Regions from separate parts of the Psychromonas sp. KJ10-2 genome, predicted to be linked through region 1. Evidence: predicted binding sites of a transcription regulator. Region 1 holds the regulator's gene; each other region holds the start of a gene.
What was found. The regulator sigma-54, encoded in region 1, starts transcription at its own class of promoters, with help from an activator protein. The targets are predictions, from matches to a motif close to GTTGGCACGNNNNTNGNNT.
Positions count from the first base shown of each region.

Region 2: the regulator sigma-54 is predicted to act here: its motif matches at 1,675-1,693, upstream of flgB (flagellar basal body rod protein FlgB).
Region 3: the regulator sigma-54 is predicted to act here: its motif matches at 1,656-1,674, upstream of ACLKL2_RS05955 (CsbD family protein).

Region 1 is NZ_CP178827.1:3,230,970-3,234,155, reverse strand. It holds gene lptB (LPS export ABC transporter ATP-binding protein) at 1-562, shown strand, start outside; gene ACLKL2_RS15775 (RNA polymerase factor sigma-54) at 596-2,041, shown strand; gene ptsN (PTS IIA-like nitrogen regulatory protein PtsN) at 2,137-2,580, shown strand; gene rapZ (RNase adapter RapZ) at 2,597-3,186, shown strand, end outside.
Region 2 is NZ_CP178827.1:3,341,907-3,345,092, reverse strand. It holds partial or broken gene flgE (flagellar hook protein FlgE) at 1-91, opposite strand, end outside; gene ACLKL2_RS16345 (flagellar hook assembly protein FlgD) at 107-802, opposite strand; gene flgC (flagellar basal body rod protein FlgC) at 813-1,229, opposite strand; gene flgB (flagellar basal body rod protein FlgB) at 1,250-1,651, opposite strand; gene ACLKL2_RS16330 (CheR family methyltransferase) at 1,930-2,763, opposite strand; gene ACLKL2_RS16325 (chemotaxis protein CheV) at 2,878-3,186, opposite strand, start outside.
Region 3 is NZ_CP178827.1:1,229,117-1,232,302, forward strand. It holds gene ACLKL2_RS05950 (DUF3360 family protein) at 1-1,265, shown strand, start outside; gene ACLKL2_RS05955 (CsbD family protein) at 1,745-1,933, shown strand; gene ACLKL2_RS05960 (glucose/quinate/shikimate family membrane-bound PQQ-dependent dehydrogenase) at 2,083-3,186, shown strand, end outside.

The sequences.
Region 1 (3,186 bases):
AGATCAAGGCACCATTGTTATTGATGATGAAGATATCTCTAGCAACCCGATGCATATTCGAGCACAAAAAGGCATTGGTTATTTACCACAAGAAGCGTCCATTTTTAGACGTTTAACGGTAACAGAAAATATCATGGGTATTTTACAGACCCGTAAAGAATTGACACAAAAACAACGCGAAGAGAAACTGAACACTCTTTTAGAAGAGTTTCATATTACTCATATTCGTGATAATAAAGGGATGAGTTTATCGGGTGGAGAGCGCCGTCGTGTAGAGATTGCACGCGCACTAGCCACAGAACCAAAATTTATTCTACTTGATGAACCTTTCGCTGGTGTTGACCCGATTTCGGTAATTGATATAAAAAATATTATTCAACAATTACGTGATCGTGGCTTAGGTGTATTAATCACCGACCATAATGTTAGAGAAACGTTAGATGTTTGTGAACATTCCTATATAGTAAGCCACGGAGAAATTATTGCTGTGGGTACACAGGATGAGATTCTGGCAAATGATCATGTGAAACGCGTTTATCTAGGTGAAGAGTTTAAACTTTAAATAATTGCCATACGTTCAGGAAGATATGTTTTGATGAAACAGGGTTTACAATTGAAAATGGGTCAGCAATTAGCGATGACCCCTCAATTACAACAAGCAATAAAACTATTGCAGCTTTCAACATTAGATCTGCAACAGGAGATCCAAAACGCTTTGGACTCTAACCCTCTTCTTGAACAAGACGACCAAACAGGATCTGAAGATACTGTTAAAGAAGCAGATAGCAGCGCATTAGATACCACTGAAGCGATTACTCAGCAAGAGTTCTCCGATGACCTACCTGCAGAAAAAGAGTGGGAAGAATCATACAACTCAACGCCGATCACTGGTACTAGCTCTAATGCAGTAGCCTATGAAGGTGAGAACACTTTATATCAAGGTGAATCATCTACCTCATTACAAGACCATCTATTATGGCAAATGCAACTTACCCCTTTTACTGAAACAGACCAAATTATCGCGATGGCGATCATCGATTCCATTGATGAATCAGGTTATCTCACCACAGACTGTGAAAGCATATTAGAAAGCCTACAAACTGACTTAGAAGAATTAGAGTTGGATGAAGTGGAAGTGGTACTAAAACGCATTCAACATTTTGACCCATTAGGTGTTGCGGCGCGCACCACTCAAGAATGTTTACAAATACAATTACGTCAACTTTCAGAAACAACACCTTGGCGTGATGAAGCTATCCAAATACTGGAACAGTATATGGATCTACTTGGAAACAGAGATTACCGCACACTGGCAAGAAAAAGTAAGTTAAAAGAATCTCAATTAGCTGAGATAATGCGTTTAATTCAAAGTTTAGAGCCACGCCCTGGTAATCGTGTAGAAACCAGTGAAACGCAATATATCGTGCCAGACGTTTACGTTAAAAAAATTAATGGGCAATGGCGTGTTTCCCTTAATCAAGATTGTGACCCGAATTTATCGATTAACCAACAATACGCAAGTATGTGTACGGGTAATATCAGTAAAAATGATTCACAATTTATAAAGGGTCATTTACAAGAAGCAAAATGGTTTATTAAAAGCTTAGAAAACCGCAATGAAACCTTATTAAAGGTAGCTAACTGTATTGTGCAACAACAACAGGCCTTCTTTGAATATGGCGATGAGTCTATGAAACCCATGGTACTTAATGACGTTGCCTTCGAAGTAGAAATGCATGAGTCGACCATTTCACGTGTTACGACTCAAAAATTTATGCATACTCCTCGTGGTATTTATGAGTTGAAGTTTTTCTTCTCTAGCCATGTAGCAACCAATGGGGGCGGCGAATGCTCATCAACCGCTATACGTGCTTTAATTAAAAAATTGGTCTCTGCAGAAATCACCACAAAACCCTTAAGCGACAATAAAATCACCCAGTTATTAGAAGAAAAAGGGATCAAGGTAGCTAGACGTACTATTGCTAAATATCGTGAATCCTTAGGAATTCCACCTTCTAATCAACGTAAACAATTACTTTGAACCAAGAAGTAATGCAAATAAATAAGGATTAACTATAGTCATTTAATGCGAACCTGATAAACTCGCGCGTCCATTAAATACAGTTAACTATTATTATGAAAATATCTACTCTATTAAATCAACAATCAGTATTCTGTAAAACAGCTTGCACAAGCAAAAAAGGCGCACTAGAAAAAATCAGCCTTATCGCAGCAAAAGAACTCGATTTAGATGCCCATGAACTATTCGAAAGCTTAATTGCACGAGAGAAAATTGGGTCAACAGGTGTTGGATCTGGGATTGCTATTCCACATGTCAAAATTTCTAGTGAGCTACCCGCTACAGCTGTCTTTTTGCAATGTGAAACAGGTATCGATTATGATTCATACGACGGTAATAAAGTGGATATACTATTCGCTATTTTTGTGCCGGAAGACCTTTGCAAACAATATCTTTCTGCACTATCAGAGATAAGTCAAAAGTTATTGGACAAACAATTCTTGCGTCAATTACGCAGCGCAGACAACGCAACAGAGTTATTTGAATTACTAACGCTATAAAGTAAAAGGTGAAAATATGAAATTAATTGTTATAAGTGGTCGCTCTGGCTCAGGAAAAACAATTGCACTTCATGTTCTCGAAGACCTAGGTTACAACTGTATCGACGGTGTGCCCTACCAATTACTTGAGCAACTAATTGATACTTTAGATCCTAAGGACAATAAAGTTGCTGTTACCCTTGATGTGCGTAATATGCCAAGGGAAGTTGAGCAGATAGAAGATCTGATCATTTCATTGCAAGGCAAAGTTGAATTAGAAATTATCTATATCGATGCATTAACCAGTGAGTTAATTAGACGTTATAGTGAAACGCGCCGCTTACACCCTCTTTCCAAGCAAAAGTACTCTTTATCTCAAGCATTAGAGTTGGAAAATAAGATTTTGGCACCATTAAAATCGATGGCGGCCTTCTCAGTTGATACCACTTCTCTGTCGATACATAATTTAAATGAGCACCTAAAAGTCTATTTACAAGGTTCAACAAAAAGTAATCTCCTCATCATTTTTCAATCCTTTGGTTATAAATATACACACCCTGAAGATGCTGATTATATGTTTGATGTACGCTTCCTACCCAATCCTTACTGGGAAAAAGAGTTAAAGGT
Region 2 (3,186 bases), 110 kb from region 1:
CAACGGTACTTACGTTAGAGATATTGTTTGCAGTTGCATCTAAATCTGTTTGTGCAGCTGAAATTCCGCTTAATGCTATATTAAATGACATAGTAATTTCCTTTAATTATATATTTTCAGCAACTTCAATTGCTTCGTCCAGTTCGATACCGCCTAACCCTTTCAGGTTTAAATAGACGCTAGCAGAACCACCACCTAAACTGACACTTTCAACATGCGCATAACTGGCTGTTGTTAATGCTTCTCCATTTCCATTCACTGAGCCAAATGCTTCAAAAGTATAATTCCCCTGTGGAGCAGGTTTACCTTCCGCATCTAGCCCATCCCAATCAAAGCGTTGATTACCGGCGCCTATCTCACCTAATTCAATAGTTTTAACAACATTACCGGCACTGTCTTTAACAGAAACTGTGGTGTTAATTGCCCCTGTTGTACTAGTGATAGATCCTGATGCAGTTCCACCTTCAGGAAGATAAGTTTGATTATTTGGCACTAGTACTTTTTTGCCTACTAGTGATGACGCTTCTAATGCTTGGCTAGAGTTCAACACCTCTTTGATACCGGCAAATTCTGTACCTAATGTGGCAATACCTTCAGCCGTAGTAAACGAAGACATTTGAGAAATCATTTCCGCATTCTCAACGGGTGAGAATGGGTCTTGGTAAGCAAGTTGCTGTGAGAGCAACGAGAAAAAGTCTTCTTGATCTAGTTGCTGCTCAGCATCTATCTCAGTATTTTTATTTATCTGTTCTTCAGTTAATGGTTTGGTTAAACTGAGACCCGATGAAGTGATAGTAGTCATCTAATTATCCTTATTTACCCATTTGCAATGTACGACTTAACATCTGCTTTGCCGCATCGGCAATTTGCACATTTGTCTGATAAGAACGAGAAGCACTGATCATATTGGCCATCTCTTCCATTACATTGACATTAGAGTGAAAAATGAAACCATCCTCGTCCGCTTTAGGGTGATTGGGCGCATATTCACGGTTTAATTCAGCAGTACTTTCAACAATGCCCTGCACTTTTACACCCACACTGCTATCCAAGCCGCCCATCGCGCGGTCTAATTCTGCAGCAAAAACAGGATGACGTGCTTTATATGTTTCATCAATATTGCTACTGACACTATTGGCATTCGCTAAGTTACTAGCAGTCGTGTTTAATCGCACAGATTGCGCACTCATCCCAGTGCCGGCCACATCTAATACTTTTAATAAACTCATCACTTTTCTCCTGCTAGCAATTATTGACCTTTAATGGCCAAACGTAGCCCTGAAATTTTACTATTTAAAAAATCTAAGCTGGCTTGATATTCCATGCTGTTTTTCATAAACAAATTACGTTCAACTTCTAAATCAACGGAATTGCCGTCACCCGTATCGGGTTGATTAGAGGCACGATATAGCAATCCATTTTGTGCCATTGAACTAGAGAAACCAGGCTTATGAAGTGTATCGGTACGATTTAACGACACGCCACTTCCTGACTTAGCTGCATTTAATGCATCTTTGAAATTAATATCTTTTGCTTTGTAATTAGGGGTATCTGCATTAGTGATATTTGACGCCAAAATTTCAGTTCGGCGTGAACGAATACCTAATGTGTGCTGATGAATGCCTAATGCTTTTTCAAAGTTAAGTGCCATAAATTTCTCCTTTGTCTAGATAAATGCAAAGCTTGTGCCAAAAAATTAACTAAGGGAGTTATCTAAGCGATTTTTTTCAATTAAAGAGGGAAATGTATAAATTAAATCAAAAAGATAAGACGTTGGAAGACATTGTGGCTTGGTGCTCAGCTAACTGTAACCAATAACACTTAAGCTTAGGAAGGTAATAGTAACAATAAAAAAATGACTAAAAAAAGAGGCAATAGTTGCCTCTTTAATCAATGTGCTAAACAAGGAATTTGTATCCAGTACTGCGATTATTTACTTTTTAATTTATAAATAATGCCCGGATTACAACGTACCATTTCAAACTTATCTGTTAATCCATTTAAAGATTCAGACGCCCCCAAAATAAGATACCCACCAGGGTTTAAAGCACCTGCAAACTGATTCAAAATTTTAGATTTAACGTCATTAGAAAAGTAGATCAATACATTTCGGCAAAAAATTAAATCAAATTTACCCAATGAAGCATAGCTATCCAATAAGTTTAGACGTCGAAAGGAAGTCAATTTTTTGACCTCGGGTCTCACCTGCATTTTATTGCTTAAGCCATGAACTGGAATAAAAAATTGACGCTTACGTGTTTCAGATAAACCACGTGACAATGCAAGTAGATCATATTGACCTAGGTTACATTGCGCTAACATTGAATCAGAAATATCAGTACCAACCACTTGTACATTTAAATTACTCGTTGGTTTGGCTTTACTATATTCCAATGCGGTCATCGCAATAGAATAAGCTTCTTGACCCGATGAGCTTGCAGAAGACCAAATTTTAATATTTTTCTTGTTTTGTAAAATTTCCGGAAACAGTTTATGAGTAAGTAATTCAAAAGGATAAATATCACGAAACCATAGCGTTTCATTGGTGGTCATCGCATCTACAACAGCATTACGCATTTGAGCATTAAGGCTATTAATTACCTTCTCCACCAATTCCTCTAATCCTGTTAAGTTAAATTGCGTGACAAGAGGGCTTAAACGGCTTTTAACTAAATATTGTTTGTTATCCCCTAATACAATACCGCATTGTTTTTCTAGAAAAAGAGCAAACTTTTTATAAAGTTGATCAGACAAAGTTTTCACTAATAATTACCTGCATTCCATTAATTGCTTTAAACATATTTTTAAGTAATAAAATTAAAAAACCCTTTCTTATAATTTTATGATTGAAAAATAACATTGATTAATATGCTTTACCTAACAATTAATCACCTTTTGTACGGCAATCGCCAACTCATCAGGATTAAATTTTGCAATAAAGTCATTTGCCCCCACTTTCTCAACCATGGCTTGGTTAAAAATTCCACTGAGCGAAGTATGAAGAATAATATATAAATCTTTCATATCTGGATGAGCCTTTATTTCAGAGGTTAAGGTATAACCATCCATTTCGGGCATTTCAACATCGGAGATCATTAGCGCATATTTATCAAACACAGGCTGAGTTTTAGCAACCTCTTGCAACATAGAAAGCGCTTCCTTACCATTTTTGGCTAGGTCACACTC
Region 3 (3,186 bases), 2.0 Mb from region 1:
TCGGTGCGATAGCCGCAACGTTTGCAGCACCGCTTGGCCTTGATGAAGGCTTTGTATTGGAGAACGTGCGTTATGAGCTATTAATTGTCTCTGTTTTTATTGTTCTTTTTTCCGGATTTTTACTGCCAACTGCTAACTTAGCGGGTACTCATGGCCCCTTAATTCCACTTATTCCTATTGTGGTTGCAGCAGGTGGCCACCCTATGGCATTTGGCCTACTTATTGGAGCCTTTGGTTTGATTCTCGCCATTAGTAAAGGTGGTAGTCGATTAGCCAATCTAACCAGTAAAGGTGTTTGTGGTGGGTTACTATTATATCTCGGGTTTGTGGGGACTATTTCTCAAGTTAAAAAATTATTAGCTTGGGGAGATAGCATTGGTATGTCACATATCCCCTTTGTCGTCATTATCAGCACGATTTTGCTGTATGCATTACTCGAACATTGGAAAAAGCGTTGGTTAGCGGTGCCGTTAAGCTGTTTACTAGGCGGCTCGATTGCCTTTGCAATGGGTGCCCCTTTTGAGTTTATTACTGACCCAGGCTTACCTAACCTGAATCCAGCCCATTGGTGGGGAGACAATACGGGTTGGATGTTAGGTTTGCCAACAATAGAGAGTTTTGTAGTGGTATTACCTTTTGCGATTTTAGCCGTCGCGATGTGGTCACCTGATTTTTTGGGTCATCAAGTATTTCAAAAGATTAGTTATCCAGGGCGTACTGAAAAAGTACAAATGAATATAGACGACACCATGACCACAGCCTCTATTCGTCAAGTCTTTGGTTCGCTTTTAGGTGGCTCTAATTTTACTTCATCATGGGGAACTTATTTAATACCGGCAGCCATTGCTAAACGCCCTATTCCGGCAGGTGCTTTATTAACTGCTCTATTTTGTGTAATAGCTGCGGTATGGGGATACCCTATGGATTTAGCCATATGGCAACCTGTGTTGTGCGTTGCATTAATCGTAGGTGTGTTTATCCCTTTACTTGAAGCTGGAATGGAAATGACACGTGAAGGTAAAACAACGCAATCTGCAGCGATTGTAGTATTTGCATCGACTCTTGTTAACCCTGCTTTTGGTTGGTCGCTTACTATGTTACTGGATAATCTTGGTTTAATCGGCTGTAAAGAACGTAGTGCGAAATTGAGTAAAATGAATCGCTGGATTATACCAAGTGTTATGTTTGTGATATTAACCACTGTAATGGCAGCTGTTGGTATGTTGCCAGGTATCCCTGCATTAATATCGAGTTTTCGTCATTAATTGTATATAACCTTAATAAAAGTCCAAGACATTTAACGCATTGGACTTTTATATTTTTATTAGATAAAAGTTGCAGATTGAAAAGACTTGATTGATATTTTACGATCCAATGGACACCACACAATTAATCCATAATTATCAAGCAGTTAAAAATAAAGAGTGAGATTTTCTTTACCTTATCATGCGCTAGACTAAAGGAATCAAAGGTGTACGTTACCACGGAGAGCCGTGGGAACGAGATAGCGTCACATTGAAGATGAATAACTATGATTCCCCTCCTACATTACTCACTGCATGAAAACCTTTCAATTGGCCCTGTAATAGTTACAGGGTAAAAATCAGACTCTTTTTACCCACCACAAAATAAACATTAAAATCAATAACCTAAGTTTTGGCATATAACTTGTAACACTCCTTACTGAGAACATTGACGCAATCACTATATTGCATTTATCCAAACTAGCTTAAGGAGCTATCTTATGAATAACGACATTATGAAAGGTCAGTGGAAACAAGTATCAGGTTCTATCAAAGAGAAATGGGGTAAGTTAACAGATGACGACTTACAAGAGATCGACGGTAACTTAGAAGTCTTCCAGGGTAAAATGCAAGAGAAGTACGGCATGGAAAAAGATGAAGCAGAAAAAGAGTTTAATAAGTCATTCTAATAGGTCTCACCCTTCTTAACTCTTATTAAATAATCAAAGCAAAGGCCAATTCAATTGGCCTTTTTTGTATGACCACGGTGGAATGAGGGACCGAGATAAAGCCCATTACTCAGTATACTTTAGAGGTCACAAAAATAAGGATAGTGTTTATGATCATTTTATCAGTATTATTTTTTATTATAGGTTTAGCTTTATTAATTGGCGGTGCATGGTTAATAGCCTTAGGTGGCAGCTTATATTATTGCTTCGCAGGTGTTGCATTTATCGCCGTTTCATTATTACTACGTAATAGAAATGCATTAGCAAATCTTGTCTACGCTATCCTTTTAATGGCGACATTAATTTGGTCGGTTCTTGAGTCAGGTCTGAGTTGGTGGCCCTTAGCAACCAGGATGGGACTTTTCCTCATTTTAGCAATTCCCCTTCTCTTAATTGCTTTTTTCAAACATCGCCAGGGTTGGATATTTTTATTACCAGCTTGGATAGCAGCCAGTGCAACGACACTTTCACCTTTAATGGTTACATCACCGACAACCGTAGAAGGTGAATTGCCGAGAGTGGTTAGTGCCCCCTTTGCAAGTGATGTAAATGAAAGTGATTGGAATGCCTATGGTAGAAGCAATTTAGGGCAACGATTTTCGCCTTTAGCTAACATTACCCTGGAGAATGTCGATCAATTACAATTAGCATGGCAATATCAAACCGGAGATAAAAAAGGCCCTAAAGATGTCGGCGAAACAACCTACGAGGCAACCCCTCTTAAAATAGGTAATGCACTTTACCTTTGTACGCCTCATAACTGGCTTATTGCTTTAGATGCAGATACAGGTGAAGAGCAATGGGTTTACGATGCTAAAGTACCAGCTGACAGTCAGCGCCAACATCAAACTTGTCGTGGAGTTTCTTATTTACCTCCGAGTGATAGTAAACAACCTCCTTTAGTAGAAACAGTCTCTACCCCTTCAGAAAACCTAAGTACATTACAGTGTGATGCTCAATTATTCTTACCAACATCAGATGCCCGTTTGATCGCTGTTGACCCAAGTACCGGAGCTCGTTGTGCTAACTTTGCTGAGAATGGAGAGTTAGATTTAATGCATAACATGCCATTTAAACAGTCAGGTTATTATTACTCAACCTCGCCTCCATTGGTTGCAGGTGGTGTTGTGATCGTCGCGGGTTCAGTCAATGATAATTACGATATTAATTCTCCTTCTGGTGTGATCCGAGCTTATGACGTGAAAACTGGTGAG